One region of the Mesorhizobium montanum genome, then DNA from elsewhere that is predicted to be linked to it. Evidence: predicted binding sites of a transcription regulator. Region 1 holds the regulator's gene; the other holds the start of a gene.

Evidence for each region. Region 1 encodes PhoB, which activates phosphate uptake and scavenging genes when phosphate is short. Its sites were predicted from a motif close to TGTCATNNANCTGTCAT; they were not measured.
Region 2: the regulator PhoB is predicted to act here: its motif matches at 3,013-3,029, upstream of phnC (phosphonate ABC transporter ATP-binding protein).

The regions. Positions count from the first base shown of each region.
Region 1 covers NZ_JAVIJF010000001.1:396,182-411,584, forward strand. The annotation lists gene RFM68_RS01880 (CHASE domain-containing protein) at 1-536, opposite strand, end outside; gene RFM68_RS01885 (ATP-binding cassette domain-containing protein) at 789-1,589, opposite strand; gene RFM68_RS01890 (sugar ABC transporter permease) at 1,603-2,955, opposite strand; gene xylF (D-xylose ABC transporter substrate-binding protein) at 3,187-4,227, opposite strand; gene RFM68_RS01900 (ROK family protein) at 4,497-5,741, shown strand; gene RFM68_RS01905 (VOC family protein) at 5,898-6,335, shown strand; gene phoB (phosphate regulon transcriptional regulator PhoB) at 6,465-7,154, opposite strand; gene phoU (phosphate signaling complex protein PhoU) at 7,174-7,881, opposite strand; gene pstB (phosphate ABC transporter ATP-binding protein PstB) at 7,902-8,705, opposite strand; gene pstA (phosphate ABC transporter permease PstA) at 8,702-9,553, opposite strand; gene pstC (phosphate ABC transporter permease subunit PstC) at 9,557-10,540, opposite strand; gene pstS (phosphate ABC transporter substrate-binding protein PstS) at 10,606-11,661, opposite strand; gene RFM68_RS01940 (response regulator) at 12,281-15,403, opposite strand, start outside.
Region 2 covers NZ_JAVIJF010000001.1:58,372-73,774, forward strand. The annotation lists gene phnK (phosphonate C-P lyase system protein PhnK) at 1-624, shown strand, start outside; gene phnL (phosphonate C-P lyase system protein PhnL) at 800-1,507, shown strand; gene RFM68_RS00300 (DapH/DapD/GlmU-related protein) at 1,504-2,121, shown strand; gene RFM68_RS00305 (DUF1868 domain-containing protein) at 2,225-2,935, shown strand; gene phnC (phosphonate ABC transporter ATP-binding protein) at 3,111-3,968, shown strand; gene phnD (phosphonate ABC transporter substrate-binding protein) at 4,109-5,017, shown strand; gene phnE (phosphonate ABC transporter, permease protein PhnE) at 5,073-6,026, shown strand; gene phnE (phosphonate ABC transporter, permease protein PhnE) at 6,095-7,462, shown strand; gene RFM68_RS00330 (sugar phosphate isomerase/epimerase family protein) at 7,569-8,420, opposite strand; gene RFM68_RS00335 (Gfo/Idh/MocA family protein) at 8,638-9,825, opposite strand; gene RFM68_RS00340 (sugar phosphate isomerase/epimerase family protein) at 9,974-11,029, opposite strand; gene RFM68_RS00345 (sugar phosphate isomerase/epimerase family protein) at 11,432-12,319, shown strand; gene RFM68_RS00350 (mandelate racemase/muconate lactonizing enzyme family protein) at 12,377-13,546, shown strand; gene RFM68_RS00355 (FadR/GntR family transcriptional regulator) at 13,549-14,265, shown strand; gene RFM68_RS00360 (hydroxyacid dehydrogenase) at 14,270-15,250, shown strand; gene RFM68_RS00365 (hypothetical protein) at 15,292-15,403, shown strand, end outside.

The sequences.
Region 1 (15,403 bases):
ACCACGCCGCTCGCATGTTGCTGGTCGTCGGCCATCGCCTTTTCGATTGCGGCGCGCCGTACCGGCTCGCTGAACATGTCGAAGCCGATGATCGACTGGTTGGACGTGTCGAGCGGCTCGAACAGCACGATGGGCGTCCGCCACGGCTGGGTCGTGGCGGGATATACCGGGTGGGCCGATCCATGCTCGTGCAGGATGTCGCGTTCGACCGCGGCCTCGTCGCCGGTTTTGGCGAGCCTGAGGAAGCCTATGCCGCGCAGGCCGGCAAAGTTGTCGCCGATGTTCAGCGCGGTGAAGAAAGCGTTGAATTCGCCGCGCGTGATGTCGCCGTTGCGCGCATCGAACAGCGCCTGCGTCGAGCGCAGCAGCGACAGATGCAGGTCGATGCGGCTTTCGATGCGGCTGAGCGCGTCGTCGGCGATGCCTTCGAATTTTATCCGCGCCGCCTCTTGCGTCGCGAAATAGGCGAAGCCCGCCATCGTCAGGCTGATCAGCGCGACGGCTATGAAGGCGACGATGGGAAAGAGTTTCTTCAACAGCCGGAGGTCCAGGAACGGTCGGACCTTTATGGGCAAGTCTGGATGACAAGACAATGGCGAGGCCAAACCATCAAGGCGGCTGGTATAGGAGCCGGCCGCCGACAGCCGGCCAGAGCGGTTCACCGTTTCATGGAAACGGCGAACCGCTCTGTCTCTTTGTTTTGACGCAATTCCGGACGGAAGGGCTACGGCGAAGGCGCCGAGCCTAACCGTTTCACACTTTTCCTGGAATTGCTCTGATTCATCGTGTCATGCCGCGATCTTCAGCGCGCCTGGCCCGGGGATGGCGCCAGGTGGGCATTTGCCGAGGATAATCATGCCGAGCACCTCGTCCTGGGTGACATCGGTCGTGCGCGCGGTGCCGACCACCTGGCCGTTCTTCATCACGCAGACCCGGTCGGCGAGTTCGAACACGTCGTGGATGTCGTGACTGATCAGGAAGATGCCGATGCCGTCGGCCTTGAGCTGTCTGACCAGTTCGCCGACCTGGGCCGTCTCCTGCGGGCCGAGTGCGGCCGTCGGCTCGTCCATGATCAGGATGCGGGCGTCGAACAGGATCGCACGCGCGATCGCCACCGACTGCCGTTGTCCGCCCGACAGCTTGATGACCGGCTCCTTGAAGCGCTGGAAGCGCGGATTGAGCCGACCCATCACCTTGCGCGCCTGGGCTTCCATGGCGGCGTCGTCGAGCGTGCCCCAGCCCGTCATAAGCTCGCGGCCGAGGAAGAGATTGGCCGCGGCATCGACATTGTCGGCCAGTGCCAGCGTCTGGTAGATCGTCTCGACGCCGTATTTCTTGGCGTCGCGCGGGTTGGAGATCGAAGCCTCCTCGCCATTGACGAATATCTGTCCGCCGTCGCGCTTGTAGGCGCCGGACAGGATCTTGATCAGCGTCGACTTGCCGGCGCCGTTGTGGCCGAGCAGCGCCATCACCTCGCCGGGGAAAAGGTCGACGGACGCGTCGTCGACAGCGCGGATGCCGCCGAAGGCGATCGAGACGTTGCGCATATCGACCAGCGGAACGCCTGCGGAAGCGGTTTTCTCTGTCATGATGTTCTCCCCCTCAGACGCGCTTGCGGTAGACGGTGTCGAGCCAGACGGCGATGACCAGCACGGCGCCGACGACGATGCTTTGCAGCGGCGAGTCGACGCCGAGCAGCACCATGCCGGACTGCAGCGACTGCATCAGCAACGCGCCCAGCATGGCGCCGAGCACGGTGCCGGAACCGCCGGCGAGCGACGTGCCGCCGATGACCGCCGCGGCGATGACCAGGAGCTCGTCCAGGGTGCCGAGCGCATTGGTCGATGAATTCTGCCTGGCCGACGAGATTGCCGCCGCGATCGTCGCCAGTACGCCCATGATCATGAATACCTTCATGGTGATCCAGCGCGTGTTGATGCCGGCAAGGTTGGCTGCTTCCGGATTGCCGCCGATGGCAAAGACATAGCGGCCGAAGCGCGTGCGCTTGGTGACGAAGGTCATGATCAGGCCGACGGCGACCGCCATCAGCACCGGAATGGCTATGCCATGCGCGATGAACAGCCCGCCTTCGGGAACGGTGATGTTGTTGGCGGCGGCGTAGCGGTTCACGATGCCGACCGGCCACGGATAGGAGTTGGCGAGCCACACCGCGCCCAGGATGATCGCGCAGGTGACCGTGGCCAGCAGCGTCTCGGCCCAGACCGGACGCAGCGGGAAGCGGAAGCGCTTGCGCTGCACGCGGCCGTTGAAATGCATGAATACGACAGCCAGGCAGGCGACGATGCCGACGGCCCAACTCCATCTGGCGCCGATCGAGCCCGCCGGGCCGCCACCCATCAGCTGGAACGTGGCGTCGAGCGGCGCCACCGTCTGGCCGCTGGTGACCCACCAGGCAGCACCCCGCCATACCAGCAGTCCGCCCAGCGTCACGATGAAGGCCGGCACTTCGAGATAGGCGATGATGAAGCCCTGGAAGGCGCCAATGAGCAGGCCGAGCGCCAGGCCGATCAGCAAGGCCAGGATCCAGATCCAGGGATTGCCCAGTTCAAGCCCGACGAAGCGCACCAGGAAATGCACCTGGGCAAAACCCATGACCATGCCGATCACACCTTCGGCCGATCCGACCGACAGGTCGATGTTGCGCATGACGATGACCAGCACCATGCCGGAGGCCATGATCGCCACGGCCGAAGTCTGCACCGACAGGTTCCAGAGATTTCGGGGCGTGAGGAACGTGCGGCTGTCGAAGTCGAGCGGATTGACGCCAAGACGCAGGCTGGAGATCACATGCAGCCCGATCCAGATCAGGAGCAGCGCGCCGATCATGCCGAGCATGCGGGTGTCGAGCTCGGTTGCCTTCAGGAACCGGGCGACGGCGCCGAGTTCCGACGCGCGCGCGGTGTCTGCCTGTGAGGTAGACGTCGTGTCGGTCATGATTTTCTCCCGCCGGCTTGTCCGTCTGACGCGGACACCGGGACCAACCTAGAAGCTATCCGCCAGAGGCGGAAACACAAATCTTTTTGAGAAAACGCCGCGGCTTTAAAGCAATTCCAGGAAAAGTGCGTAGCGGTTTTCCGTCCGGGATTGCGGCAACAAAGAACTGGAGCGGTTCAATGAACCGCTCCAGCCCGCGGCGCAAGTAACGTGATCGAACGTCGGTAAGGCTTAGTTGCAAACCTTGACGCTGCCGGCGGCAACGCCGGCGCAGACTTCGTCCTTCTTGATCCAGCCGGCGTCGATGACGACGTTGAGATTGTCCTTGGTGATCGCGACCGGTGTCAGGAACAGCGACTTGACGGTGTTGCCGCCGGGCGTCGTGAAGTCCTTGGCGCCGGCGATGTCGGCCATCTTCTTGCCATCGGCGAGCTGCGAGGCGATCTCGGCGGCGTTCTTGCCGAGCTCGCGCGCGTCCTTCCACACCGACACGGTCTGCGTGCCGAGCGCGATGCGGTTGAGCGCCGCATGGTCGCCGTCCTGGCCCGAGACCGGAACGGTGCCGGCCAGGCCTTGAGCCGTCAGCGCCGCGACGACGCCGCCGGCGGTGCCGTCATTGGCCGCCACCACCGCGTCGACCTTGTTGTCATTGGCGGTCAGGAACTGCTCCATGTTTTTCTGCGCATTGGCTGGCAGCCAGCCGTCCGTATAGGCCTCGCCGACATTCTTGATCTTGCCGCTGTCGATCGCGTCCTTCAGCACCTCCATCGAGCCCGCGAACAGGAAATCCGCATTCGGATCGGAGCCCGAGCCCTTGATGAAGACGTAATTGCCTTCCGGCTTGGCCTTGAACACCTCACGGGCCTGCATGCGGCCGACTTCCTTGTTGTCGAAGGTCAGGTAGAACACGTCCTTGTTCTCGATCAGGCGGTCGTAGCCGACGACCGGGATGCCTTCATCGAGCGCCTTCTGCACCGCCGGGCCGATCGCCGAGGCATCCTGCGCCAGGATGATCAGCGCGTTGGCGCCTTGCGAGATCAGGCTTTCGACGTCGGTCAGTTGCTTGCCCGGATTGGACTGCGCGTCGGCCGAAATATACTTGTCGCCGGCGGCCTCGATTGCCTTCTTCATCGCCGCTTCGTCGGTCTTCCAGCGCTCTTCCTGGAAATTCGACCACGAGACGCCGATTACCTTGTCCTTCGCCTCGGCTACCGACGCCAGTGTCAACGACATGGCAACGCCCGCCAGAATGGCGGCTGCGAATTTTTTCATGATATCCTCCCTGCGCCCTGTGCGGCGCGACCCAGACTGGCCCGAAGGCCGGCACAGAGGCTTTTTTTCGAGCCTCAAAAAAATAGTGATCCAGCAAAACGACACTGTCAACTGAGATTCTGATGGCTTTTGATGGGTCCGGCCATTTTTTTCGACGTCCGCAATAAATAATGACATGGGCTTTGGCTTCTGCCACTATCCCTAGCGTGTCGGCGACAGGCCATGGCATCATCACAAGGCCGCGATGACCCGGGAGGACGTGCGAGACGATGTCGGTCGGAATCCGCCATGACGATTTGCGCCGGCGCAATCGCGCCATGGTGATTTCGGCCGTGCGCCGCGCCGGCCAGCCCTCGCGGACGGAGATTGCCGCCACCACAGGGCTCAGCCACTCGACCATCTCGGCGATTTCCGCCGACCTGATCCAGGAGGGCATTCTTACCGAAAGCAAGGCCAACGAGCCGACGGCGTTGAAACGCGGCCGGCCGCAGATCGGCCTTGCGCTGAACCCTGAAGCCGCCGCGGTGCTGACCGTGGTGTTGTCGCTGAATTTCCTGTCGGTCGCCGTGATCGACTATGCCGGCCAGGTGATTGCCGAGGAACAGCAGCGCCTGGACACGCTTGTCATGCCGCGCGACCAGCTGATCGGCGAATGCATGGCAATCGTCCGGCGCCGGCTGCAGGATCCCGACCTCGACCTGGGCAGTGTCGCGCGTATCGCCATGGGTATTCAGGGCATCACCGACACCCATGCACGCGCCATGCTGTGGTCGCCGATCACGCCGTTGACCGACATTCCTTTTGCCGACATCCTCGAGACGGAATTCGGCATCCCAGCCACCATGGAGAACGACTGCAACATGATGGCGGTGGCGCTGCAGTGGCGCGACCCCGAGCGCTATCGCGACGACTTCATCGCTATCCTGCTCTCACATGGCATTGGCATGGGCCTTGTGCTGAAGGGCACGCTGTTCACCGGCACCCATTCCTCCGGCGGCGAGTTCGGCCACATGATCCACCGCCCGGGCGGCGCGCTTTGCCGTTGCGGCCGCCGCGGCTGCGTCGAGGCCTATGCCGGCAATTATGCGATCTGGCGCAGTGCCATGAAGATGGGCGAGGACGCCGAGCCGGTCGACGTCGGCGACGCCGATATGCGGGCCCTTGCCGCGAAGGCGCGCGAGAAGGACGGCCCGGAGCGCGAGGCCTATCGCCGGGCGGGCGAGGCGCTTGGTTTCAGCCTCGGCAGCCTGTTTGCGCTGATCGATCCGGCGCCTGTCGCGATGGTCGGCGTCAGCGCCGCCGCCTTCGACCTGATCGAGCCGGCGCTGCGGGAGGCGATCGCCCAGACCGCCGGCGGCCAGCACTCGAAATCGATCTCCTTCGACACCGAGCCGAACGAATTGCCGCTGATCCGCGAAGGCTGCGCCATGCGCGCGCTGACCTTCGTCGACCAGGAGATTTTCGCTCCCGGTGTCCAATCTAGGACCGGCGCGGCGGGGAAGAACGTGGCCTGAGGCGGCGTTGACACGCGTGGCTCATCGCCAACGTTCGGGATTGGCTGCTGCCTCCCGCGGGTCATCCCAGGTCCGCGCGTCGCCTCGCTGCCTGCCGCGCCGGAAGTATCGAACCCGTCCGTTGTCAGACCCGACCACATCTTGTAGATCGGACACATGGCGCTCAAACGGATGGACAACATAGGAATCGTCGTCGAGGATCTCGCGACGACGATTGATTTCTTTCGCGAGCTCGGCCTCGAGCTCGAAGGTCGGGCTATGATCGAAGGAGAATGGGCCGGACGTGTCACTGGGCTGGGCGATCAGCGCGTCGAGATTGCCATGATGCGCACGCCGGACGGCCACGGCCGGCTCGAGCTCTCCCGCTTCCTCACACCGCCTGCCGTCGCGGATCACCGCAACGCCCCGGTGAATGCTCTGGGCTACCTCCGCGTGATGTTCACCGTGGACGACATCGACGAGACGCTTGAAGGGCTCCGCAAGCGCGGCGCGCATCTCGTAGGCGAAGTAGTCCAGTATAAAGACGCGTATCGGCTCTGCTACATCCGAGGGCCTGAAGGGCTTCTCATCGGAATCGCCCAAGAACTCGGCTGAGCGTAATACGAAGACGGTGACCGAGCGACCAATGTCAGCGAGCGCATCTCACCAGAGCAATTCCAGGAAAAGTGTGACACGGTAGGCTCGGCGTTTTCGCCCGTAAGCCCTTCCGTCCGGAATTGCGGCCTAATCTTCCCTGATTGCGTAGCCTGCCCCGCGGATGGTGCGGATGACGTCCGGCATGCGGCCGTTGTTGACGGCCTTGCGCAGGCGGCCGACATGCACGTCCACGGTCCGCTCGTCGATATAGATCGTCTCGCCCCAGACATTGTCGAGCAGCTGGCTGCGCGAGAACACGCGGCCGGGATGGCGCATCATGAATTCGAGCAGCCGGAACTCGGTCGGGCCGAGCCTGATCTCGCTCTTTTTGCGGTAGACGCGATGCGATTCGCGGTCGAGCACGATGTCGCCGACCTTGAGCACGCTGGACAGCACCTCCGGCTTGGCGCGGCGCAGCAACGCCTTGACACGCGCCATGAACTCCGGCGTCGAGAACGGCTTGACCAGATAGTCGTCGGCGCCGGTCGAGAGGCCGCGCACGCGGTCGCTCTCCTCGCCGCGCGCCGTCAGCATGATGATCGGCAGCCGCTCGGTCTCGGGCCGCATCCTGAGACGCCGGCAAAGCTCGATGCCGGAAACCGCCGGCACCATCCAGTCGAGTACGAGCAGGTCGGGAACGTTTTCCTGCAGGCGGATTTCGGCCTCGTCGCCGCGGGTCACCACTTCGACCTGGTAACCTTCGGATTCGAGGTTGTAGCGGAGCAGCACCCCCAGCGGCTCCTCATCCTCCACCACCATGATGCGTGGCGCGATCATTGGCAGATAACCTTTTCCGTCACGCCGCCGGCGCCGACATTGCCGTCTCGTCCTGCTTCGGGCGGTTCGCGGGCAATTGCGTGCCGGTCAACACATAATAGGCGTTCTCGGCGATGTTGGTCACATGGTCGCCGATGCGCTCGAGATTCTTGGCGCAGAACAGAAGATGCGTGCAAGCGGTGATGTTGCGCGGATCTTCCATCATGTAGGTCAGGAGCTCGCGGAAGACGGACGTGTATTTGACGTCGATGCGCTCGTCGTCGTTGCGAAGCTTGGCCAGCGCCGTAGCATCGCCCACCGTATATTCCTGTATCACCGCCTGGACCTGGATCAGCACCAACTGCGCCATGGAATCGATCGAATGCGTGAGATCGCGCGGCGCGGCGCTGATGCCGACGGCGCCGACGCGCTTGGCGATGTTCTTGGCCAGGTCGCCGATGCGCTCGAGGTCGCCGGCCATGCGGATCGAGCCGACCACGTGGCGCAGGTCGTCCGCCATCGGCTGCCGCTTGGCGATCAGCGTGATGGCGCGGTCGTCGAGCTCGCGCTGCCGCGCATCCATGATGGCGTCTTCGGAGACGACGCGCTGCGCCAGCGCATTGTCGGACTCGAGCAGCGCCCGGGTCGAAGCGCCGACCATGGAACCGGCAAGGTCGCCCATGTCGTTGATGAGCCGGCTGATCTGCCTCAGATCCTCGTCGAAGGAAGCGACGGTATGTTCGGCCATAATGATGTCCTCGTATGAACTCAGCCGAAGCGGCCAGTGATGTAGTCCTGCGTGCGCTTCTCGCGGGGCGAGGTGAATATCTTCTCGGTCCGGTCGAACTCGACCAGCTCGCCGAGATACATGAACGCCGTCTGCCGCGATACGCGCGCCGCCTGCTGCATGTTGTGGGTGACGATCACGATGGTGTAGTCGGCCTGCAATTCGTCGATCAGCTCCTCGATCTTGGCGGTCGACAGCGGATCGAGCGCGGAGGCCGGCTCGTCGAGCAGTATCACCTCGGGCTTCACCGCCACCGTGCGGGCGATGCATAGGCGCTGCTGCTGGCCGCCGGAGAGGCTGAGGCCGCTGGCGTTGAGCTTGTCCTTGACCTCGTTCCAGAGCGCGGCGCGCTTCAGCGCCTGCTCGACGCGGCTGTCCATCTCGGCCTTGCCGATCTTTTCATAGAGCCTGACGCCGAAGGCGATGTTTTCGTAGATTGACATCGGGAACGGCGTCGGCTTCTGGAACACCATGCCGATCTTGGTGCGCAGCAGGTTGAGGTCCTGCGAGCGGTCGAGGATGTTCTTGCCGTCGAGCAGCACCTGCCCTTCCGCGCTCTGCTTCGGATAGAGCTCGTAGATGCGGTTGAGCACGCGCAGCAGCGTCGACTTCCCGCAGCCCGACGGCCCGATGAAGGCGGTCACGCTGCGCTCGGGCAGGGACAGGTTGATGTCCTTCAGCGCTTTCGACTGGCCATAGTAGAAATTGAGGTTCTTGATCTCGATCTTGGCCTTCTCGACGGTCGTGTCGGCTACGTTCAGATCCGTGGACAACATCGGTTTCATCTGTCCTCTCTGCGTCCGGTTAGGCTGCGGGCGAAGATGCTCAGCCCGAGAACCGTCAGGGTGATTATGAGTGCGCCCGTCCAGGCCAGCTGCTGCCATTCCTCGTAAGGGCTGAGGGCAAACTGGAAGATGGTCACCGGCAGGCTGGCCATCGGGGCATTGAGATTGCTCGACCAGAACTGGTTGTTGAGCGCGGTGAAGAGCAGCGGCGCGGTCTCGCCGGAGATGCGGGCGATCGCAAGCAGGATACCGGTGACGATGCCCGACATTGCCGCGCGGTAGGCGACCGAACGGATCACCACCCAGCGCGGCGCGCCGATGGCGGTGCCGGCTTCGCGCAAGGCGTTGGGCACCAGGTTGAGCATGTCCTCGGTGGTGCGCACCACGACCGGGATGACCAGGATGGCCAGCGCGACGGCGCCGGCGATCGCGGAGAAATGGCCCATCGGCCGCACCATCAGCTCATAGACGAACAGGCCGATGATGATCGAGGGCGCCGACAACAGGATGTCGTTGATGAAGCGCACCACCGTCGTCAGCTTCGAGAAGCGACCATACTCAGCCATGTAGGTGCCGGCCAGCACGCCGATCGGCGTGCCGACGACGATGCCGATGATGGTCATCACGATGCTGCCGTAGATGGCGTTGAGAAGGCCGCCGGCGTCACCGGGCGGCGGCGTCATCTGCGTGAACACCGCCAGCGAGACGCCGGACAGCCCTTTGTAGATCAGCGCCCCGAGGATCAGCGCCAGCCAGGCAAGGCCGATGCCGGCAGCGACGACGCACAGCGTCATCATCACGCCGTTCTTTCTCTTGCGGCTGTTATGGAGTGCAAGGGATGTCGACATCGGTCAGGCTCCCGTGCGGGCGTCGATGCGCATCAGCATGTAGCGCGCGATGGCAAGGATGATGAAGGTGATGACGAACAGGATGAGGCCGAGCGCCACCAGCGAAGAGGTATAGAGGTCGCCGACGGCTTCGGTGAATTCGTTGGCGATAGTCGCCGAGATCGTCGTGGCAGGGGCAAACAGCGAGCTGCTGATGCGGTGGGCGTTGCCGATGACGAAGGTGACGGCCATGGTCTCGCCGAGCGCGCGTCCGAGAGCGAGCATGACGCCGCCCATGATGCCGACACGTGTATAGGGAATGACGACGCGCCGCGTCACTTCCCAGGTCGTGCAGCCGATGCCGTAAGCCGATTCCTTGAGCACCGATGGCACCGTGTCGAACACGTCCTTGCTGATCGAGGTGATGAAAGGCAGGATCATGATGGCCAGGATCATCGCCGAGGTCAGCAGGCCGATGCCATAGGGCGGGCCGGCAAACAGGTTGTTGAGGCCGGGAACGCCATGGAACAGCCAGATGATGAAGGGCTGCACGGTCGTCTGCAGGAATGGCGCGAAAACGAACAGCCCCCAGATGCCGTAGATGATCGAGGGAATTCCGGCCAGCAGTTCAACCGCCATGCCGATCGGGCGCCGAAGCGGCCGCGGGCAAAGTTCGGTGAGGAAGATGGCGATGCCGATGCCGATCGGCACGGCGATCAGGATGGCGATGGCCGACGTGATGACGGTGCCGTAGATCGGCGCCAATGCGCCGAATTTTTCGGTCACCGGGTTCCAGCTCTCGCTGGTTAAGAAGGAGAAGCCCAAGGCCGACAGGGCCGGCCAGGAGCCGGCAACCAGCGAGAAAGCAACGCCGCCGAGCAAGACCAGGACCAATATCGCGGCGGCTTTCGTCAATGCGCGGAAGATCGCATCGGTAAGGGCGAAGCGCCTGACCGTGGCATCGCGCGAACCACGAACGGCCGGCATGGCTTCCTGGACAGCACTCATGTCAGGTTCTGCTCTTTGGCTCGAGGACGAAAAGGAGCGCCGCGATGCGGCGCTCCTTCATTTTGTTACTCGCCGGCGTAGACGGGCTTGCCGCCGGCCTGGATGCCGGACTTCCACGAAGCCTTGATCAGGTCGACGACGCTGTCCGGGATCGAGACGTAGTCGAGCGTCTTGGCGGTTTCCTTGCCGTCCTTATAGGCCCAGGCGAAGAACTTGAGCGCCTCGCCGGTGGCGGCGGCGTCATCCGGGGTCTTGTGGATGAGCACCCAGGTCGAAGCAGCGATCGGCCAGGTGGCGTCGCCGGGCTCGTTGGTGATGATGACGTTGAAGTTCTTGGCGCCCTTGAAGTCGGCGTTCGAAGCGGCGGCGCCGAAGGATTCGAGCGACGGCTCGACAACTTTGCCGGCTGCGTTCAACATCTTCGAGTAGGAGAGCTTGTTCTGCTTGGCATAGGCGTACTCGACGTAGCCGATGCCGCCGTCGGTCTGCTTGACGGTGTTGGCAACGCCTTCGCTGCCCTTGGCGCCGACGCCCGTCGGCCATTCGACGGCGGTGTCCGAACCGACCTTGTCCTTCCAGTCGGGCGAGAGCTTCACGAGATAGTCGGTGAAGTTGAAGGTCGTGCCCGAGCCGTCCGAGCGGTGGACGACGGCGATGGCGGTCGAAGGCAGGGTGAGGTTCGGGTTGAGCGCCTTGATCGCGGCATCATCCCAGGTGGTGATGGCGCCGAGATAGATCTGGGCCAGGGTCTTGCCGTCGAGGACGAGCTCGCCCGGCTTCACGCCCTGAAGATTGACGATCGGCACGATGCCGCCCATCACCATCGGGAACTGCACGAGGCCGTTCTTTTCGAGGTCGGCGTCGGACATCGGCTTGTCGGTGGCGCCGAAGGTCACGGTCTTGGCGATGACCTGCTTGATGCCGCCGCCGGAACCGATCGACTGATAGTTGAGGCCGATGCCGGTGTCCTTCTTGTAGGTGTCGGCCCACTTGGCGAACACCGGATAGATGAAGGTCGAGCCGGCGCCGGAAAGATCGGCGGCCATGGCCGCGGTGAGCGTAACGGTGGATGCCGCAGCCATTGCAATCGCAACGGCCGCCGAGCGGATGAAGTGTCTCATATGGCCTGCTCCTGTTCGGAAGATGGTCTCTTGGCACCCGTGTCTGTCGGCGCCCGACGAGGGGCATAGCTCTCGATTATTACAGTCGCATGACAGTTTCATGTCAGCCCGGTAACGGCTGAACGGCGACGTCGGGAGAGGCCTGCGGCGGCCTCTCGGGGCCATCCGGAGTTTGCCGCGGGAATCAGCAACTTGTCTGACTTTTGAAACAAAATTTATCCCGGCGACCGAATCATGGTCGCCGGGAAATAAAATCCGGACGAGAGCGCGTTGCCTGAATGCCAGAGCGGATCATGGCCTGGCCATCGCCGAAAACAGGTCCGTTGGGGTAGAGTCGACGCTGTTTCTTGTTTGGCGGTCGCTGCTCCCGCCCGTAACCGAAGAGCGGAATCAATGCCATTATTGTCCGGGCTTGGCGTTTGCTTGGATATGGTGCGATCGCACCATACGTATGCGTAAGCGTCTCACGCCCGCCAGCGATTTTGGCGTGGTCAGAGCCATTCCAGGAAAAGTGTGAAACGGTTGGGCTCGGCGGCTTCGTCGTAGCCTTTCCGTCCGGAATTGCGTCAAAACTAAAGAGATAAAGCAGCTCGGCGTTTTCGGTGCAACGCTGAAAGCTCTAGCCGGCGTTGCGCCGGGTCTCGATGTCAGAGCCGAGCCAGCGCTCGAGCTTTTCGAGCAGCGCCCGCGGACTGATCGGCTTCGGCAGGTAATCGTCCATGCCGGCCTCCAGGCAGCGTTCGCGGTCGCCCTTCAGCGCATGCGCGGTGACGCCGACGATCGGCACATGCGTGCCCATGTCCTGCTCGAGCCGGCGAATGGCGTCCGTGGCCTCCAGTCCGTTCATTTCCGGCATCGATACATCCATCAGGATCATGCGCGGATTGAGCCTGCCGAAGGCATCGAGCGCCTTGCGGCCGTTGCCGACGATCTCGAAGCGATAGCCGGTCTCGCCAAGGATCTGGGTGAACACCAGCTGGTTCACCTCATTGTCCTCGGCGACCATGATGTCGAGCCCGCGCTCCGCATCGGCGGGGCGTGGACGCGCGCGCGCCGGTGGCGGCTGCAGCATGGCGCGGTCCGATGCCGCCGTCGGCGCCGGCGCGGCTTGCGATGGGCCGACGGCTGGGTGCGCCGCGCCGCTGGAGTGACGATGGCGCTGGATGGTCGCGACAAGCGTTTCAAGCAGGATGGAGGAGCGCGCCGGCTTGATCAGCTGCGCATCGATGCCGAGGTCGCGATAGGCCGTGTTGGCAAGCGACTGATCGACCGAGGTCAGCATGATGATCGGCGTATGCGCCAGGCTCGCCGTGCCGCGCACGATGCGCGCCATCTCGGCGCCGGTCATGCCGGGCATCTGGTAGTCGAGCACCACGCAATCGACCGGCACGCCATAGGCGGCGGCGGCAATCAGCACCTTCAACCCTTCGGCGCCGCTTTCAGCCGCGCAGGCATCGAACGTCCACGAGGCCATCTGCTCGCTCAGGATCGAGCGGTTGACGGCATTGTCGTCGACGATCAGTACACGCGCGCCGGTGACGTCGACCGGCATGATGCGCTGCCCGCCCTGCTCGGCCTTGGGCAGCGTGACAGTGACCCAGAAGGTCGAACCCTTGCCTTCGGCGCTGTCGACGCCGATCTCGCCGCCCATCATCTCGACCAGCCGCGAGGTGATGGCAAGGCCGAGCCCGGTGCCTTCGTGGCGCCTGGTCGAGGAGGTGTCGACCTGGCTGAACTTTTCGAACACCAGCTTCAGCTTGTCTTCCGGAATGCCGATGCCGGTGTCGGTGACCGATATGGTGAGCCTTGTTCCGGCCGGAACCCGCTCGCCGGTGACGTCGACCAGCACATGGCCTTCGTCGGTGAATTTCACCGCATTGCCAAGCAGGTTGGTGACGATCTGCCTGACGCGGCCGACGTCGCCGACGAACTGGCCGTCGAGCCCCGGCTGCACGCGGACAATGAGCTCCAGGTCCTTCTCCTTGGCGCGCGTCGACACCAGCGTCGCCACATCCTCGATCGCTTCGGCAAGATTGAACGGCGCCGGGTCGAGCACCAGCTGGCCGGCATCGATCTTGGAGAAATCGAGGATGTCGTTGATGATGGTGAGCAGCGCGTTGCCGGATTTGACGATGATGTCCGTGAACGTCTTCTGCTTCGGATCGAGGTCCGATTTTGCCAGCAGTTCCGCCATTCCAAGAACCCCGTTCATCGGCGTGCGGATCTCGTGGCTCATATTGGCGAGGAATTCCGACTTGGCCCGGTCGGCGAGCACGGCGCGCCGGCGCGCCTCGCTGAGCTCGGCCTCGCGCTGCTTGAGCTCGGTGATGTCGGTGGTGGAGCCGATGAGATAGAGCGAGCCGTCCGAGGCGATCATCGCGCCCTTGCGCGCGAACTGGTGCCTCACGCTGCCGTCCGGCATCGTCACCGTCTCTTCGATCTCCTGCGTCTCGCCGGTGCGCAGCACGGCAAGGTCGCTGGCGACGAAGGCCTCGCCGTCCGCGCCGAAAATCTCGACATCGGTCTTGCCGACGGCTTCTTCCTTGCTGAAACCGGTAAGATCGCACCAGCCCTTGTTGACGTAGAACTGCCGCAGGTCCGAGCGCTTGGCGTAGATCGACACCGGTACGTTGTCGATCAGGCTGCGGAACACCTCGTTTTCGCTCATGCTTTTCTTGAGCGCCTGCTCGCGCGACTTGACGTCGGTGATGTCGGTGCTGGAGCCGACCAGGTGCACCGAGCCGTCGGTCGCCACAAGCCGGCTCTTGCGCGTCATCAATTGCCGCACCGTGCCGTCGCGATGAGTGACGGCCTCCTCGACCTCGCGCCCAGCGCCGGTCGCTATGACTTCGGCGTCGTCGCTGCTGAAGCCGTCGGCCTCGTCCGTAGCGAAAAGCAGTCGGTCCGTCTTGCCGATCACCTCCTCCTTGGGAAGGCCGGTCAGCGCGCACCACGCCTTGTTGACGAATTCGATGCCGAGATCGTCGGCCTTGATGAAGGCGGCGACGGGCAATTCGTCCATGACATGCCGGTAAAGGTCGATCTGGCGCATGGAGTCGCGCAGCTCTTTCTCGCGCAGCTTGATGTCGGTGATATCGACGCGCACGCCGATGAACGTGCCATCGTCGGTGCGCATGTCATAGACCTGGTACCAGCGCCCATCTGGATTGAGGCGCTCGTAGGATGAGTTCGGCAAACGGTACCGCCTGAGCATGGCGTCAAGCCAGCGCTCGGCGTCGACGCCATAAAGGCTATCGATCCCGGTGTCGCCGCTCGAGCGGAAATAGCCGACGGAATGGCCGAGCGCCAATGCCTCGCGAAAGCTGCGGCCCGGCTGCCAGGCCGGCTTCAGCGCCGGCAGCGTATCCTGCAGCTTGCGGTTGGCGAAGACGAAGCGATCGTCGCGGTCGTAGATGATGACGGCGGCCGGCAGCGACTCCAGCACGGTGGCGAGGTTCCTGCGCGCCTCCTCGGCCTCGGTCTCGCGCCGTTTCATGTCGGTGATGTCGACATAGGAGATCAGCCGTTTGCCGCCGGGAAGCGGCGCCAGCGAGGCGATCAGCGTGCGGCCGTCCTTGCGTGGCAACTGCCTGGAGCCTGCCGCGCCGGCCCGGATTTCGGCTTCGCGTTCGGCGATGTGACGTTGCCAGGCCTGCTCCTCGCCGCCGAACGGATCGGCGTCGCGGCTGGCTTCCATGAGGTCGCGAAAGCAGCTGCCCGCCGGTGCGCGCCGCGGATCGAT
Region 2 (15,403 bases), 340 kb from region 1:
CTGTCGACAAGGTTGCTGCCCTCCTCCGGCACGGCGAGCTATCGCATGCGCGACGGCCAGCTCCGCGAGCTCTACCGCATGAGCGAGGCCGAGCGCCGCTTCCTGATGCGCACCGACTGGGGCTTTGTCCACCAGAACCCGGCAGACGGACTGCGCATGACCGTATCGGCCGGCGCCAATGTCGGCGAAAGGCTGATGGCTGTCGGCGACCGCCACTATGGCAAGATCCGCGCCACCGCCGTCGACTGGCTGTCGCGCGTCGAGATCGACGAGGACCGCATCGACGACGAGCCCCGCGCCTTCTCCGGCGGCATGCGCCAGCGCCTGCAGATCGCCCGCAACCTGGTGACAGGCCCGCGTCTGGTGTTCATGGACGAGCCGACCGGCGGCCTCGACGTCTCGGTGCAAGCGCGCCTGCTCGACCTCTTGCGCGGGCTGGTTACCGATCTTGGCCTCGCCGCGATCGTCGTCACCCACGACCTCGCGGTGGCGCGGCTTCTGTCGCAGCGCATGATGGTGATGAAGGACGGCCGCGTCGTCGAAAGCGGCCTCACCGACCGCGTGCTCGACGATCCGCGCGCGCCTTATACGCAGCTACTCGTGTCCTCGATTTTGCAGGTTTGACGATGGAACGCATTTCCCTGGCACCTACCCCCACCCCGCTGCTTCGCAGCGACCCTCCCCACAAGGGGGAGGGTAGAACGCCGGCGCCCTACCTCCCCCTTGTGGGGAGGTCGGACCGAAGGTCCGGGTGGGGGTACTTCAACCACCAGGCAAACAACGACAGGAGCACTTTCTGATGCCCACTCCGCTCGTTGTCTCGGACATCGCGAAGAGCTTCACCATGCATCTGCGCGACGGCGTCACGCTGCCGGTGGTGGCGGGCGTCTCCTTCTCGATCCGCGCCGGCGAATGCGCCGTGCTCGGCGGTCCGTCTGGCGCGGGAAAAAGCTCGATCCTGAAGATGCTCTACGGCAACTACGCCGTCGACGAAGGTCAGATCATCGTCCAGCACGCGGGCGGCCTGATCGATCTTGCCTCCGCCAGCCCGCGCACCGTGCTTTCCGTGCGCCGCCACACCATAGGCTATGTCAGTCAGTTCCTGCGCACCGTTCCGCGCGTCTCCGCGCTCGACGTCGTCGCCGAACCGCTGGTCGAGCGCGGCGACGAGAGGGAAATCGCGCGGACCAAGGCGCGTTCGCTGTTGGCGCAGCTCAACCTGCCGGAAAAACTCTGGGCCTTGCCGCCGGCGACCTTCTCGGGCGGCGAGCAACAGCGCGTCAACATCGCGCGCGGCTTCATCACCGAGCATCCGATCCTGCTGCTCGACGAGCCCACCGCCTCGCTTGACGCGAAGAACCGCGATGTCGTGGTCGAACTCATCGCCGCTAAGAAGACGGCGGGCGTTGCCTTGCTCGGCATCTTCCATGATCTCGACGTGCGTGACGCTGTCGCCGATCGCGTCATCGACGTCACCGCCTTCGCCGCTGGAAAGATTGCTGCATGAGCAAAAAACTTTCGGAGACGCCGCTGATCCATCCGACGGCGCAGGTCGAAAACTCGACGCTTGGCCGCTGGACCGAAATCGCCGAGCGCAGCCGTGTCGCCGAATGCGAGCTCGGCGACTATTCCTACATGATGCAGGATTGCGCCGTCTGGTGCGCGACTATTCGAAAGTTCTCCAACATCGCGGCAAGCGTGCGCATCAACGCCACCAATCATCCGACCTGGCGGCCGACGCTGCATCACTTCACCTACCGCGCCTCCGACTATTGGGAAGACGCCGAGCATGAGAGCGATTTCTTCGCCCAGCGCCGCGCCCGGCGCGTCACCATCGGCCACGACACCTGGCTCGGCCACGGCTCGACCATCCTGCCCGGCGTGACCGTGGGCGATGGCGCTGCGGTCGGCGCCGGTGCGGTGGTGTCGAAGGACGTTGCGCCCTACACCATCGTCGGCGGCGTGCCGGCAAAGCCTATCCGCGAGCGTTTCGACCGCAGCATCGCCGAGCGCTACCAGGCGCTCGCCTGGTGGGATTGGGACCATGCAAGGCTGCGCTCCGCGCTCGATGATTTTCGCCAGCTGGAGGCCGAGGCGTTTCTCGAAAAGCACGGCGGTTGAAGATCGTGAATGGTCAATAGTGAATGGCAACGAAGCCCTTCTTCACCATTCACAACCTTGACACACGACTCGGACACGACGCGATCTCTCCCAGGAGATTGCCATGCTCGACACAGTCAAACCCTCGCTCGCCGGATACTTCGAAGGCACCAACCCGACCCCGCCCACGCATCTCGGCACCCGCTATGACGCGTCGGGCAATTTCCTCCTCGAGCCGGGCAACACCGTCGTGTGCCATCTGGTCGAAGGCACCCCTTCCTACGATGCCGTCATCGGGGTGCGCCAACGCATGCTGGCGATGCCCGATGCCGATCGCCTCGCCTTCACGCCGATCTCCAGCCTGCACATGACCCTGTTCCAGGGCATCATCGAATACCGGCGCCGTCTTCCCTACTGGCCGTCGGACGTGCCGCTCGACACCGGCATCGACGACATGACCCGCCTTTATGTGGAGCGCCTGCAAGGCTTCGAGGAGCACGGCCCCTTCAAGGTCAAAACTGTCGAAGTCTTGCCGACCGGTCTCACCGTCGCCGGCGCCACCGAGGAAGACCGCCGGATCCTGAAAGCCTGGCGCGACGCCCTTTCAGCGCCGTTCGGCTACCGCCACCCGGACCACGACACATACGTCTTCCATATTACCTTTGCCTATCAGGTCCGCCGCCTCGCCGATGCGCGGGCCGCAGCCTGGCGGGAATTGTTCGACGACTGCCTGTCGTTCCTCGAGCGCGAGGCTCCGGTGATCGAGCTCAGGCCCCCGGCCTTCTGCAGTTTCAAGGACATGAAGCATTTCGAGGAATTGCTCGTGCTCGAATGATGGCGATGCATGTCGCTCAAAAGTGTGCAGCGGTTTTGGGACAACGACATGCATCGACAAAATTCTGGCCTGTGACTCGTAACAAAACTGACATCAATCCGACACCCCAGCTTCATCGGCCTGCGATAGCGAAGGTTAACAGACCTTCAAAACCGCGACGGACTGGAGTTTTGGTATGTCGGCATTATCGGCCACGCTGGAAATCCGCGGCGTAACCCGACGATTTGGCAAGAACACTGCCGTCAGCGACATCAACATCTCGATCCCGCGCGGCCAGATGGTCGGCATCATCGGGCGCTCGGGCGCCGGCAAGTCGACGCTTCTACGCATGATCAATCGTCTCATCGATCCCAGCCAGGGGTCGATTTTTTTTGACGGCGCCGAGGTCTCCAGCCTGCAGGGTTCGCCGCTGCGCCGCTGGCAGCGCGACTGCGCCATGATCTTTCAACAGTTCAACCTCGTGCCGCGCCTCGACGTGCTTACCAACGTCCTGCTTGGCCGCCTCAACCATCGCTCCACGATTTCCAATCTGCTTGGCATGTTCACCCGCACCGAATGTGCCGAAGCGGTGGCCGCGCTCGAACGCCTCGACATCGCGCGCACCGCGCTGCAGCCGGCTGGCACGCTGTCCGGCGGCCAGCAGCAGCGTGTCGCGATCGCCCGCGCCATGATGCAGCAGCCGAAGGTGCTTCTGGCCGACGAGCCGATCGCCTCGCTCGACCCACTCAATGCCAAGGTGGTGATGGACTCGCTGCGCGACATCAACTTGCGCGAAGGCATCACGGTCGTCACCAATCTGCACACGCTGGACACCGCCCGCGCCTATTGCACCCGCATCATCGGCATGGCCGCCGGCGAGGTCGTCTTCGACGGCGGTCCGCACGACCTCGACCGCGACGCCGTGCGCACGGTCTATGGCGCGGATGCCAGCGGTGCCGAGATCTCCGAGGCGATCACGTCGACCAGCGTCACCATCAAGCCGAAGATCACCGCATCCGCCGGACCGCTCGAACCAGCATTCCCTGGCTATTGAACCCACCCCCGGCCCCAGGCGGTCCGGGCAAATCGTGGATGTCAGCAGAGCAACCCGGATCGCCCGCCAGCGTCAAAGGCAAGACGTGAAAAATCAGAACGCCGCCGGCGCGCAGCCGGAACAACAGGAGAGAGATCAAAATGTTCAGGAAGATGGTTTTTGGGGCGGTTTCGCTGCTCGCCATGGCGGCAAGTGCCGCGCACGCCGCTGACATCAAGGAATTCCGCGTCGGCATCCTCGGCGGTGAGAACGAGACCGACCGTCTGCGCAACTACCAGTGCCTCGCCGACCACCTGAAGTCGGAATTCGGCTTCGAGAAGGTTTCGCTGTTCCCGGCCGCCGACTATGACGGCGTCATCCAGGGCCTGCTCGGCGGCACGCTCGACTTCGCCGAGCTCGGCGCGTCCGGCTATGCCAGCGTCTATCTCAAAGATCCGAAGGCTGTCACCCCGATCCTCACCACCAAGCAGACCGACGGCTCGACCGGCTATTATTCGGTTGGCCTCGCGCTCAAGACGTCCGGCATCACCGACATCAAGTCGGCCAAGGGCAAGAAGCTCGGCTACGCCGATCCGGATTCGACCTCGGGCTACCTGATCCCGCTGACCCAGATTCCGAAGGACACTGGCGCTTCCAACGAGACCTATTTCGCCTCGACCCAGTTCAATGGCGGTCATGAAAACAACGTGCTGGCCGTGCGCGACGGCAAGGTCGACATTGCCGTGGACGATTCCTCCGGCATCGGCGATTTCAAGAACGGCTACACCTCGGGCACCTTCCACAAGGAAGTCGCCAAGGGCGCCGTCGACCCGAACGACTTCGTCGAAGTCTGGCGTTCGGGCCTGATCCCGAACGGCCCGCTGGTCGTGCGCACCGCGCTCGGCGACGACATGACCGCCAAGCTGGCCGCCTTCTTCACCGCTCTGCCGGGCAAGGACAAGGCCTGCTTCGAAGGCGTCGAAGGCGGCGATTTCACTGGCTATGTTCCCGTGAAGCCGGACTTCTACAGCGTCATCGTCGAAGCCCGCAAAGCCGCTATCGGCGGCTAAAGGCATTAGAAGGGCGGCGCTGCGAAAAACGCCGCCCTTTTTGCATGTCCCGATCATGACATCAGCGACACTCCATTCCGACGCGACCCGTCAGCAGGCCGACGCCTGGCGGCGCCAGACCTCTCTGCGCCGCTTCTACACCGCACTCGGCGTCGGTCTTCTACTGGTGGCCATGTGCGCGACCATGTGGTTCGCCGACGAGGCCAATGCCGGCCACTTCTTCGACCGGCTGCCGCATATCCTCGATTTCCTGAGCTGGCTGGTCCCGAAAGATTGGAACGACGTCTGGCGGGCGCTGTTCGATATCGCCTCGCCCAACGACAAAGGCACGCAGGAATTCAACTTCCCGCTCGGCCGCGTCTACGTCTGGGGCGGCTTCTATGTCCCTGAGTATTTCGAGCTGATGCTGACCACGGTGAACGTGGCGCTGGTCTCGACCTTCATCGGCTTCGTCTTCGCCGTTCCCTTCTCCTTCATCGCCGCGCGCAACCTCACGCCGAGCCCGATGCTGCGGCTCATCGTCAAGCGCTTCATGGAATTGCTGCGCGCCTTCCCCGAGATCGTCATTGCCGGCCTGTTCGCGGCCATCGTCTCGATCGGCCCGGTCGCCGCCATCATCGCCATCGGCCTGCATTCGATCGGCGCGCTGGGCAAGCTGTTTTATGAGATCAACGAGAACATCGACATGCGCCCGGAGGAAGGCCTTCGCGCGGTCGGCGCCAATTGGTTCGAGCGCGTGCGCTTCGCCGGGCTGCCGCAGGTGCTGCCCAATTTCATGTCCTACACATTGCTTCGGATCGAGATCAACGTGCGCATCTCGACAATCATGGGCGCGGTCGGCGGTGGCGGCATCGGTGAGGAGTTGAAGCTCTCGATCTCGCGCGGCTTCGGCGCCAAGACGCTGGCGCTGGTGCTCCTACTCTTCACCACCATCTTCCTCGTCGACCAGTTTTCCGCCTGGCTGCGCCGCAAGCTCGTCGGCGAGCAGGCTTTCCTGATGAGCGCCTAGACCATGACCCCAAAAAGTGGAGACCGGTTTTTGGAAAAGATCTTGGAAAAGATCATGGTCCAAACAAAATGACCGCCATGACCGCCGACCAAGTAAGCGCTATTGAACAACGCCACCCGCAGATATTCCAGCGGCCGGCCTACAAGCGCTTCTGGCCGCTACTGCTGATCGCCGGCACGATGCTCTATCTTGCCTATGCCTTGTGGTTCTTCAGCCTGCCGCAGGTGCTGCGCGACTCGCACTGGGAACGCCTGCCGCTCTTTCTGTCCCAATGGATCAGCTACGACCTGCAGCCGGAATTCCGTCTCGACCAGCCGCAGATCACGCCGAAATATCCGCGTTTCTCGGCGCTCGGCGAGAACCCCAATCCGGACTGGGTGATCAAGAACCCCGACGGCACTTTCACGGTTCAGATCGACGGCGACGCAAAATCCGTCACCTTCGACAAGACCAGGGCGACGATCATAGCCAATGGCGTGACGGTGCCGGTATCGCTGACCAGCGGCAAGCCGGCGGTGAGCGGCCCGGTACCCGACTGGGTAACGGTCCATGACGACGAAATCGTCGCCAAAATGGGTTTTGCCGGCGAGGCGCGCATCACCGTCGACCGCGTCAAGGTGCGCAAGCGCTTCCTCGGCTGGGCGAATTTCGTCTTCGACACCCGCTCGCCCTTCTTCGGTAAACCGGCCGGCGAGGTCATCTCGCTGATCGTCTCCGGACCTGAGCTTCAGCCCGGCACGTCGAACCTCGCCCTTGCCGCCGATAATATCTGGAACAACGCCCAGTGGCAGCACGGCGACGTCTGGACGAAGCTCTTGCAGACCATCGTCATGGCGTTCCTGGGCACGCTGCTCGGCGGCATCGTCGCCTTCCCGCTTGCCTTCTTCGCCGCCCGCAACATCACGCCGAGCGGCGTGCTCAGCCAGGTGCTGAAACGCTTCTTCGATTTCATGCGCTCGGTCGACATGCTGATCTGGGCGCTGTTCTTCACCCGCGCCTTCGGTCCCGGACCGCTGGCCGGCAGTGCCGCGATCTTCTTCACCGAGATCGGCACGCTCGGCAAAACCTATTCCGAGGCGCTGGAAAACATCGACGACAAGCCGCGCGAAGGTGTGCTCTCGACCGGCGCCAACGGCCTTTTGGTGCAGCGTTATGGCGTGTTGCCGGAAGTGGTGCCGATCTTCATCAGCCAGACGCTCTACCAGTGGGAATCGAACACCCGCGGCGCCACCATCATCGGCGCCGTCGGCGCCGGCGGCATCGGCCTGAAGCTGTGGGAAGCGATGCGCACCAATTCCAACTGGGCCAACGTCTTCTACATGGTGCTGTTGACGCTGCTCGTCGTCTTCATCTTCGACAACGTCTCGAACTTCCTCCGCCGCCGGCTGAGCCGCACATTGCATGATTATAACCGGCTGCAGGCCGCGCAGGGGTAACGGACGCAGCGCCCATCACTGCCGGTGGCCAACCGCGCCTTCGTTATCCACGGGCGGAGCAAGGAGCGAAGCGACTGCGCAGACCCGAGGATGACGAAAAAAGGCGTTAGGCTGCAGCCTTCCACCCGTTCCTGATATGCGTATACCCTTCGCGATAGACCGCCTCCGGGCTCTCCGCGAAATCGCGCCACACCTTGGTCGCCGCCGCCAGGTCCTTCAGTGAGCGCCCGAAGGATTCGATGGTCAGCCAGTCGTCATAGCCGCTCTTGCGGATGGCGGAAAAAGTCTCCTTCCAGGGGATGTTGCCGCGCCCCGGCACGCCGCGATCGTTCTCCGAAATATGGATATGCACGACGTTACGGCGATGCTTCGTATAGGCGCCGATCGGGTCGGCCTCCTCGATGTTGGCGTGGAAGGTGTCGTACATCGCCTTGATGTGCGGCCGGTCGATCGCCTCGATGTGCTCGCACAGATCGTCCATCGTGTTCACCAGGTAGCATTCGAAGCGGTTGAGCGCTTCGAGCCCGATGGTGACGCCCTTCTTGCCGGCGTGATCGCCGATGGAGCGCTGCGAGGCGACCGAGCGCTTCTTCTCGGCCACCGTTGGGCCACTGCCGGAGAAGGCGCCAAGCGTCGAATGCAGCGGACCGCTCAGCCTGTCCGCGCCGAGCGCCGCGCTGCAGTCGATCGCCCATTTCATGTAGTCGATGCCGGCCTTGCGCGTCGCGGCGTCCGGCGAGATCAGGTTCATCGCCGGATCGCCCATGGCCGAGACCGCGGTGCGCTCCAGCCCGATGCGGTCGAGCATTTCGCCGAGCTTCTTGTAATCGTCAGGTAACCCGACGAAGACCGGGATCTCGACGCCGTCGAAACCGGTCGCCTTGATATCCTTCAGCAGCGCCTCGTGCCTCGTTGAGACGCTAGTCGTCCACAAGAACATGCACATGCCGATTTTCATCGACACCCCCTCCCCTTTGGCTGCTGGCCAACTCCTGCGCCAGCTACGCCGCACTCCCCTTCATCCGGCCGCTTCGCAGCCACCTTCTCCCCGGCGGGGACAAGGTGTTGGCGTCAGCGCCGGTCACCTCCTCTCCCCTCGGGGAGAGGTCGGATTGCCAGCCGAATTGCTCTTTGCAATTCGGCTGGCAATCCGGGTGAGGGGGCGCCGAGGCCGGTTACAGCTTGGTCCACGCCCCGTTCTTCTTCGATGACTTCACGCAGGCCTCGATGAAGGCCATGCCTTCAACGCCGTCGGCGATCGTCGGAAAGACCACATCCTTAGCCGGCTTGCCACCCTTCCTGCGCGCTGCCCGGATAGCCCGCGCCGCCTCCTGGTAGATGTTGGCAAAGCCTTCGAGATAGCCCTCCGGATGGCCGGACGGCACGCGGCTGACGCGCGCGGCCACCGGCATCGCGCCGGCGCCGGCACGCGTCAAGAGCTGCTTCGGCTGGCCGAACGGCGTGTACCAGAGATAGTTCGGATCGGCCTGCACCCATTCCAGCCCGCCCTTCGAGCCGTAGACGCGCAGCTTCAGCCCGTTCTCATGGCCTGGCGCCACCTGGCTGGCCCAGATCATGCCCTTGGCCGGATGCGCCTGGCCGACCGGCTTGAAGCGCAGCATGACGTTGACATTGTCGTCGAGTTGGCGGCCCGGCACAAAGGCGTCGAGATCGGCCGACAGCGTATCCAGCTCCAGCCCCGACACGAAGCGGGCAAGGTTGTAGGCATGTGTGCCAATGTCGCCCAGCGCGCCGCCGGCGCCGGCCTGCTTGGGATCGGAGCGCCACGAGGCCTGCTTCTGGCCGGTGGCGGCGAGATCCTCGGTCAGCCAGTCCTGCGGATATTCCGACTGCACGATTCGGATGTCGCCGAGCTGGCCCCTGGCCACCATCTCGCGCGCCTGCCTGATCATCGGATAGGCGGTGTAGTTGTGGGTGAGCACGAACACCTTGCCGGTCTTTTCGACCAACGCTGCCAGCTTCTTGGCCTCGGCCAGCGAGGTCGCCAGCGGCTTGTCGCAGATGACATGGATGCCGGCCTCGAGGAAGGCTTTTGCCGCCGGCACATGCACATTGTTGGGCGTGACGATCGCCACGGCCTCGATGCCGTCGGGACGCTTGGCTTCGGCCTTGGCCATCTCGGCGTAGGAACCGTAGCTGCGTGACGGATCGAGCCCGAGTTCCTCGGCCGATGCCTTCGCCCGCGCCGGGTCCGACGACAGCGCGCCGGCGACCAACATGAAGTCGTTGTCCATGCGCGCCGCGATCCGGTGCACAGCGCCGATGAAGGCGCCTTGGCCGCCACCGACCATGCCGTAGCGGATCGGTCCGCCTCCCGTTTCCGACTTCGATGCGCCGACCATTTTTTGTCCTCTCTCTTTGGCTCCTCACCCTCCCCCTTGTGGGGAGGGTCGACGCGCAGCGTCGGGGTGGGGATATAAGTGTCCGCCGCGACTTGTGATTCAACCCCACCCGGACCTGTGGTCGAACCTTCTCAGGGAAGTTCGTGGGTCAAATCCCCATCATGGCGCGCAGCAGCTTTTTGTCGCTCGTGCCGCTGGCGAAATCGTCGAATGCCCTCTCGGTCACCCGGATGATGTGGTGCTGGATGAAGGGCGCGCCTTCAGCCGCCCCGTCCTCGGGATGTTTCAGGCAGCATTCCCACTCCAGTACCGCCCAGGAATCGTAATTATACTGGGTGAGCTTGGAGAAGATGCCACTGAAATCGACCTGTCCGTCGCCCAGTGAACGGAAACGGCCTGCCCGGTTCACCCAGCCCTGGTAGCCGGAATAGACGCCTTGCCGTCCGGTCGGGTTGAACTCGGCGTCCTTGACGTGGAACGCCTTGATCCGCTCGTGGTAGATGTCGATGAATTCGAGATAGTCGAGCTGCTGCAGCAGGAAATGCGACGGGTCGTAGTTGATGTTGCAGCGCTTGTGGCCGCCGACCGCGTCGAGGAACATCTCGAAGGTCGCGCCGTCGAACACATCCTCGGAGGGGTGAATCTCGTAGCCGACGTCGACGCCATTGTCCTCGTAGACGTCGAGGATCGGCTTCCAGCGTTTGCCGAGCTCGCCGAAGGCTTCCTCGATCAGTCCCGCCGGCCGCTGCGGAAAGGGGTAGAGGTAAGGGAAAGCCAGCGAGCCGGTGAACGACACCGAAGCATTCAGCCCGAGATTGCGCGATGCCTTGGCGCCGAACTTCATCTGTTCGACAGCCCATTTCTGCCGCGCCTTGGGATCGTTGTGCACCGATGGCGGCGCGAAGCCGTCCATCTGCGCGTCATAGGCGGGATGCACCGCCACCAGTTGCCCCTGCAGATGCGTCGACAATTCGGTGATCTCGACGCCGGCATCGGCGCAGATGCCTTTCACCTCGTCGCAATAGGCCTTCGACGAAGCCGCTTTCTCGAGGTCGAACAGGCGTGCGTCCCAGGTCGGGATCTGCACGCCCTTGTAGCCGAGGCCGGCCGCCCATTTGGTTATCGAGGCCAGTGAATTGAACGGCGCGGCGTCGCCCGCGAACTGCGCCAGAAACAGGCCGGGGCCCTTCATCGTCGTCGGCATCGGCATCCTTCCTCTTTTGTTTTCGCGACCAAAGCATAGCGCCGATTGGCGTGAGGGCCAGCCTGTTTGGTCAATCCTACCGGCATCAAAGCGCTATGCCATTCTGGTATTACCAAATCCCATAGTTCGGTCAAGCGCCTGAAAACCTCGAAGAAGCAGCGAGCTTGTTGGCAGTCAGGCAAAATTACCTCATAAAATCATGGTATTGGCTGAACGATTGGGCTCCATCCGCCCACTTCTTGCTGTGCATGAAAATTTGCTGTAGAGGTCATGATAGACCCAATTGGTCGAACCAGTTTCGAGAAAAAATGCTGGCAGCGCCTTGGGGGAGGAATCGTGCGGCCGCCTCGATCGAGGCGTCGCGGAGTAAAAGTGACAGGCGAATTCTGGGGAGGATAGACCATGCATCTTTCGACACACAATTGGATGCGGGCGGAGCCGCTGGAGGTGACGCTCAAGCGCATCAAGAAATTCGGCTACGAATCGATCGAGATTTCAGGCGAGCCCGAGCAGTACAAGACCAAGGAGACGCGTGCGCTCCTGAAGGAGCACGGCATCCGCTGCTGGGGCTCGGTAACGCTGATGCTCGGCGAACGCAACCTCGCCGCCAAGGACCAGGGCCAGCGCGAGCGCTCGGTCAAATACGTCAAGGACGTGCTTACCATGGTGAGCGAGCTCGATGGCGAGATCATCACGCTGGTGCCCGCGACCGTCGGCAAGGTCGTGCCGGACGGCACCGAGGCGGAAGAATGGGGCTGGGTGGTCGACGCCACGCGTGAGTGCTTCACCCATGCCAAGAAGGTCGGCGTCAGGATCGCCGTCGAGCCGCTCAACCGCTTCGAGACCTACCTCTTCAACCGAGGCGCCCAGGCGCTCGCGCTCGCCGATGCGGTGAGCCCCGAATGCGGCGTCTGCCTCGACGCGTACCACATCCACATGGAGGAATTTAACGTCTATGACGCGATCCGCCAGGTCGGAAAGCGCCTGTTCGACTTCCATGTCGCCGACAACAACCGCTTCGCCGCCGGCCTTGGCCAGATCGACTGGCCGAAGATCGTGCGCACGCTGAAGGAAGTCGGCTATGATGGCGCGCTGACCAACGAGTTCGTGGCGCCTGTCGACCGCACACCCGCCGCGCCCTATCCGGAGATGGTCGAGCGCAATCCCGTCGACATCTCGCCCGAGCAGCTCAAATTCATCCAGGACCACGGCTCCAGCGTGCTCACGGAAAAATTCTACACCGACCAGATGCGCATTACCGCTGAAACGCTGCTGCCGCTGATCAAGTAGAACTCTGATTGAAGCATATCCCTTCCGCCCGACGGGCGGAGGGCCCCAAGGGGAAACATGCGCATCAAAAGCGTCCAGGCCTGGTGGGTCCGTGTCCCGATCGAAGTCGCGAACCAGCATCGCAGCGACTTCGGTCAGGTGACGACTTTCGACGCCGCCATTTTGCGCATCGAGACCGACGACGGCCTGGTCGGCTGGGGCGAAGGCAAGAACGCCGCCGGCAGCGCCGGCAGCTATGGCGCGCTCGTCCATATGCTCAACCACGAGATCGGCCCGCAGCTCATCGGCCGCGATCCGGCCGACATCGGCATCATCTGGGAGATGCTCTACAACGGCGTGCGGCATGAGACGGCGGCGCACGCCGGCCATGCCATGCCGCAGCTGGCGCGGCGCGGCATGAGCGTGGCGGCGGTCAGCGCCGTCGACATCGCGCTCTGGGACATCCTCGGCAAATCGCTCGGACAGCCGGTGTGGCGGCTGCTCGGCGGCCGCAAGGTCGAGCGCATGCAGGCCTATGCCTCGGGCGGCTGGGCCGCCGCCGACGCCATCGGCGAGCAGTTGAAATCCTACATCGCCAAAGGCGGCTTCAAGGCGCTGAAGATGCGCGTCGGCGCCATGGACGGCGCCGCGCATATTTCGGCCGCGCGCGTGCGTGCCGCAAGGCAGGCGATCGGGCCGGATGTCGAACTGATGGTCGACGCGCACGGCACCTACACCGTCGCCGAGGCCAAGCGCTTCATCAAACTCACCGCCGATCTCGACCTTGCCTGGTTCGAGGAGCCGGTGATCGCCGACGACAAATCGGGCATGGCCGAAGTGCGCGCCTCGGGCTCGACGCCGATCGCCACCGGCGAAAGCGAGGCGACGCGCTACGCCTTCCGCGATCTGGCGGTGCTTAAATCGGCCGACATCTTCCAGCCGGATCCCGCCTTCTGCGGCGGCATCAGCGAGGCGATGAAGATCGGCACCATCGCCAGCGCCTTCAACCTGCGCTTCGCGCCGCATTTGTGGGCTGGCGCGCCTTGCTTCTTTGCCGGGCTGCATGTGTGTGCCGCCTCGCCCGCCAGCTTCATCATCGAATATTCGCTCGGCGCCAATCCGATGATCCACGACCTTGTCGAGGAGACTGTCGAAGCGAGGAACGGTATGATAGCGATCCCTGAAAAACCTGGATTGGGATTCACCATCTCTGAGCGATTCCTGGAGGCGCACGCGCAACGCATTTGACGATGAAAGAAAAAAACCTTCTAGCGGAACTCGCCGCCTATCTCTTCTCCAACTCGGACAAGGAGTCCGGCCGCACGCCGTCGGAGCGCGAGCTGGCGGAGCATTTCGGCGTCAGCCGCGGCCAGATCCGCGAAGCGCTGGCCATCCTCGAGGCCATGCGCATCGTCGAGCGGCGCGCCAAATCCGGCATTTATATCGACACCAAGCAGGCGAGCGTCGAGGCGCTGGCCCTGTTCGCCCGCGCCGGCCTGCCGCTCGATCCGGTGCAGATTTACGAAACTGTCGAGTTGCGCAAGATCCACGAGATCAAGGCGGCCGAGCTTGCCTGCTCGCGCGCCACCGAGGAAAACTTCGAGCGGCTGCGCGAGATCCTGAAGGCTTCCGAAGAGCGCATCGCCGCAGGCGAAGGCCTCGCCAAGGAGGACCGCGAGTTCCACCTCGAGATCGTGCGCGCAACCAAGAACAGCGTCTTTCACAACATCTGCAGCGTCTATTACCTGATGGGCGAGCAGCGCCTGCCGATTTACTTCAACGACCCCGAGCGCAGCGTCCGCTCGCATGCCGAGCACATCCAGATTTACGAGGCGCTGTTGCGCCGCGACGGCAATCTTGCCCAGGCCTTGATGAATGCCCATTTGCAGGGCGCCGAGAGCTACTGGAAGGGGATCATCGAAGGCCGCGGAATGGAGCCGAAAAGCGCGGCGCTCGAAAAGGCTTGAGCTGATGCGCAAGATCCTGTCGACGCATCCGCTGCACCCCCGCGCCACGAAAATGCTGGCCGGCGCCGGTCGGCTTGCCATCGCATCCGCGCTCGATCCCAAGACGCTGACCGCTGAGGCCCGCGACGCCGACATCGTCATCGTGCGCGCGCCGCTGCCGCCGGAGCTGTTTGCGGGCGCGACGAGCCTGCGCGCCGCGATCCGGCACGGTGCCGGGCTGGATATGATCCCGGTCGAGGCCGCGACGGCCGCCGGCGTGCTGGTCGCGAATGTGCCGGCAGTCAATGCCCGTTCGGTCGCCGAGCATGTAATGTTCGCGGCGCTCGCGCTCTCGCGGCGCTTCCGCATCATGGACCGCGACCTGCGCGCCAAGGGCTGGCTTGCCGGGCGCGAGCACGCCAACTCAACCAGCGAGCTTGCCGGCAAGACGATCGGTATTGTCGGCCTCGGCGCGGTCGGCCAGGCCGTCGGCCATATTGCCGCTCACGGCTTCGATCTCAATGTCGTAGCGACGACGCGCAGCCTGCGCCCGGTGCCCGAGCGTGTCGGCTTCCTGTCGATCGACGCGCTGGTCGAGCAGAGCGACATCATCGTGCTGTGCTGCCCGCTAACCGATGAGACGCGCGGCCTGATCAGCCGCGAGCGCATCGCCCGCATGAAGCCCAACGCGCTGCTGATCAATGTCTCGCGCGGTCCGGTGGTTGACGACGAAGCGCTGATCGAAGCCCTGCAAAAGGGCCGCATCGGCGGTGCCGCGCTCGACGTCTTTTCCACGCAACCGCTGCCGTCGAACCATCCCTATTTCGGCTTCGACAATGTCATCGTCACCCCGCATATGGCCGGCATCACCGAGGAATCGATGATGCGCATGGGCGTCGGCGCCGCCGGCGAGGCGTTGCTGGTGCTCGCCGGCAAACTGCCCGTCAATCTGCGCAATCCGGACGTGATCGAGCACTACCGGCGGCGCTTCCCGATCAACGGTTAGACCATCGCGGTTTTGCCCCAATTCTCGGCGACGTTGCAACCATGCCCGGTCGCCGCATCACATCTCTGGCTTTCATAGCCGTATCGTTCTGCACCGTTCCGGCATCCGCTGCTGCCGAAAGCAGCTACGTGCCGTGCGACAACGGCCTGCGCT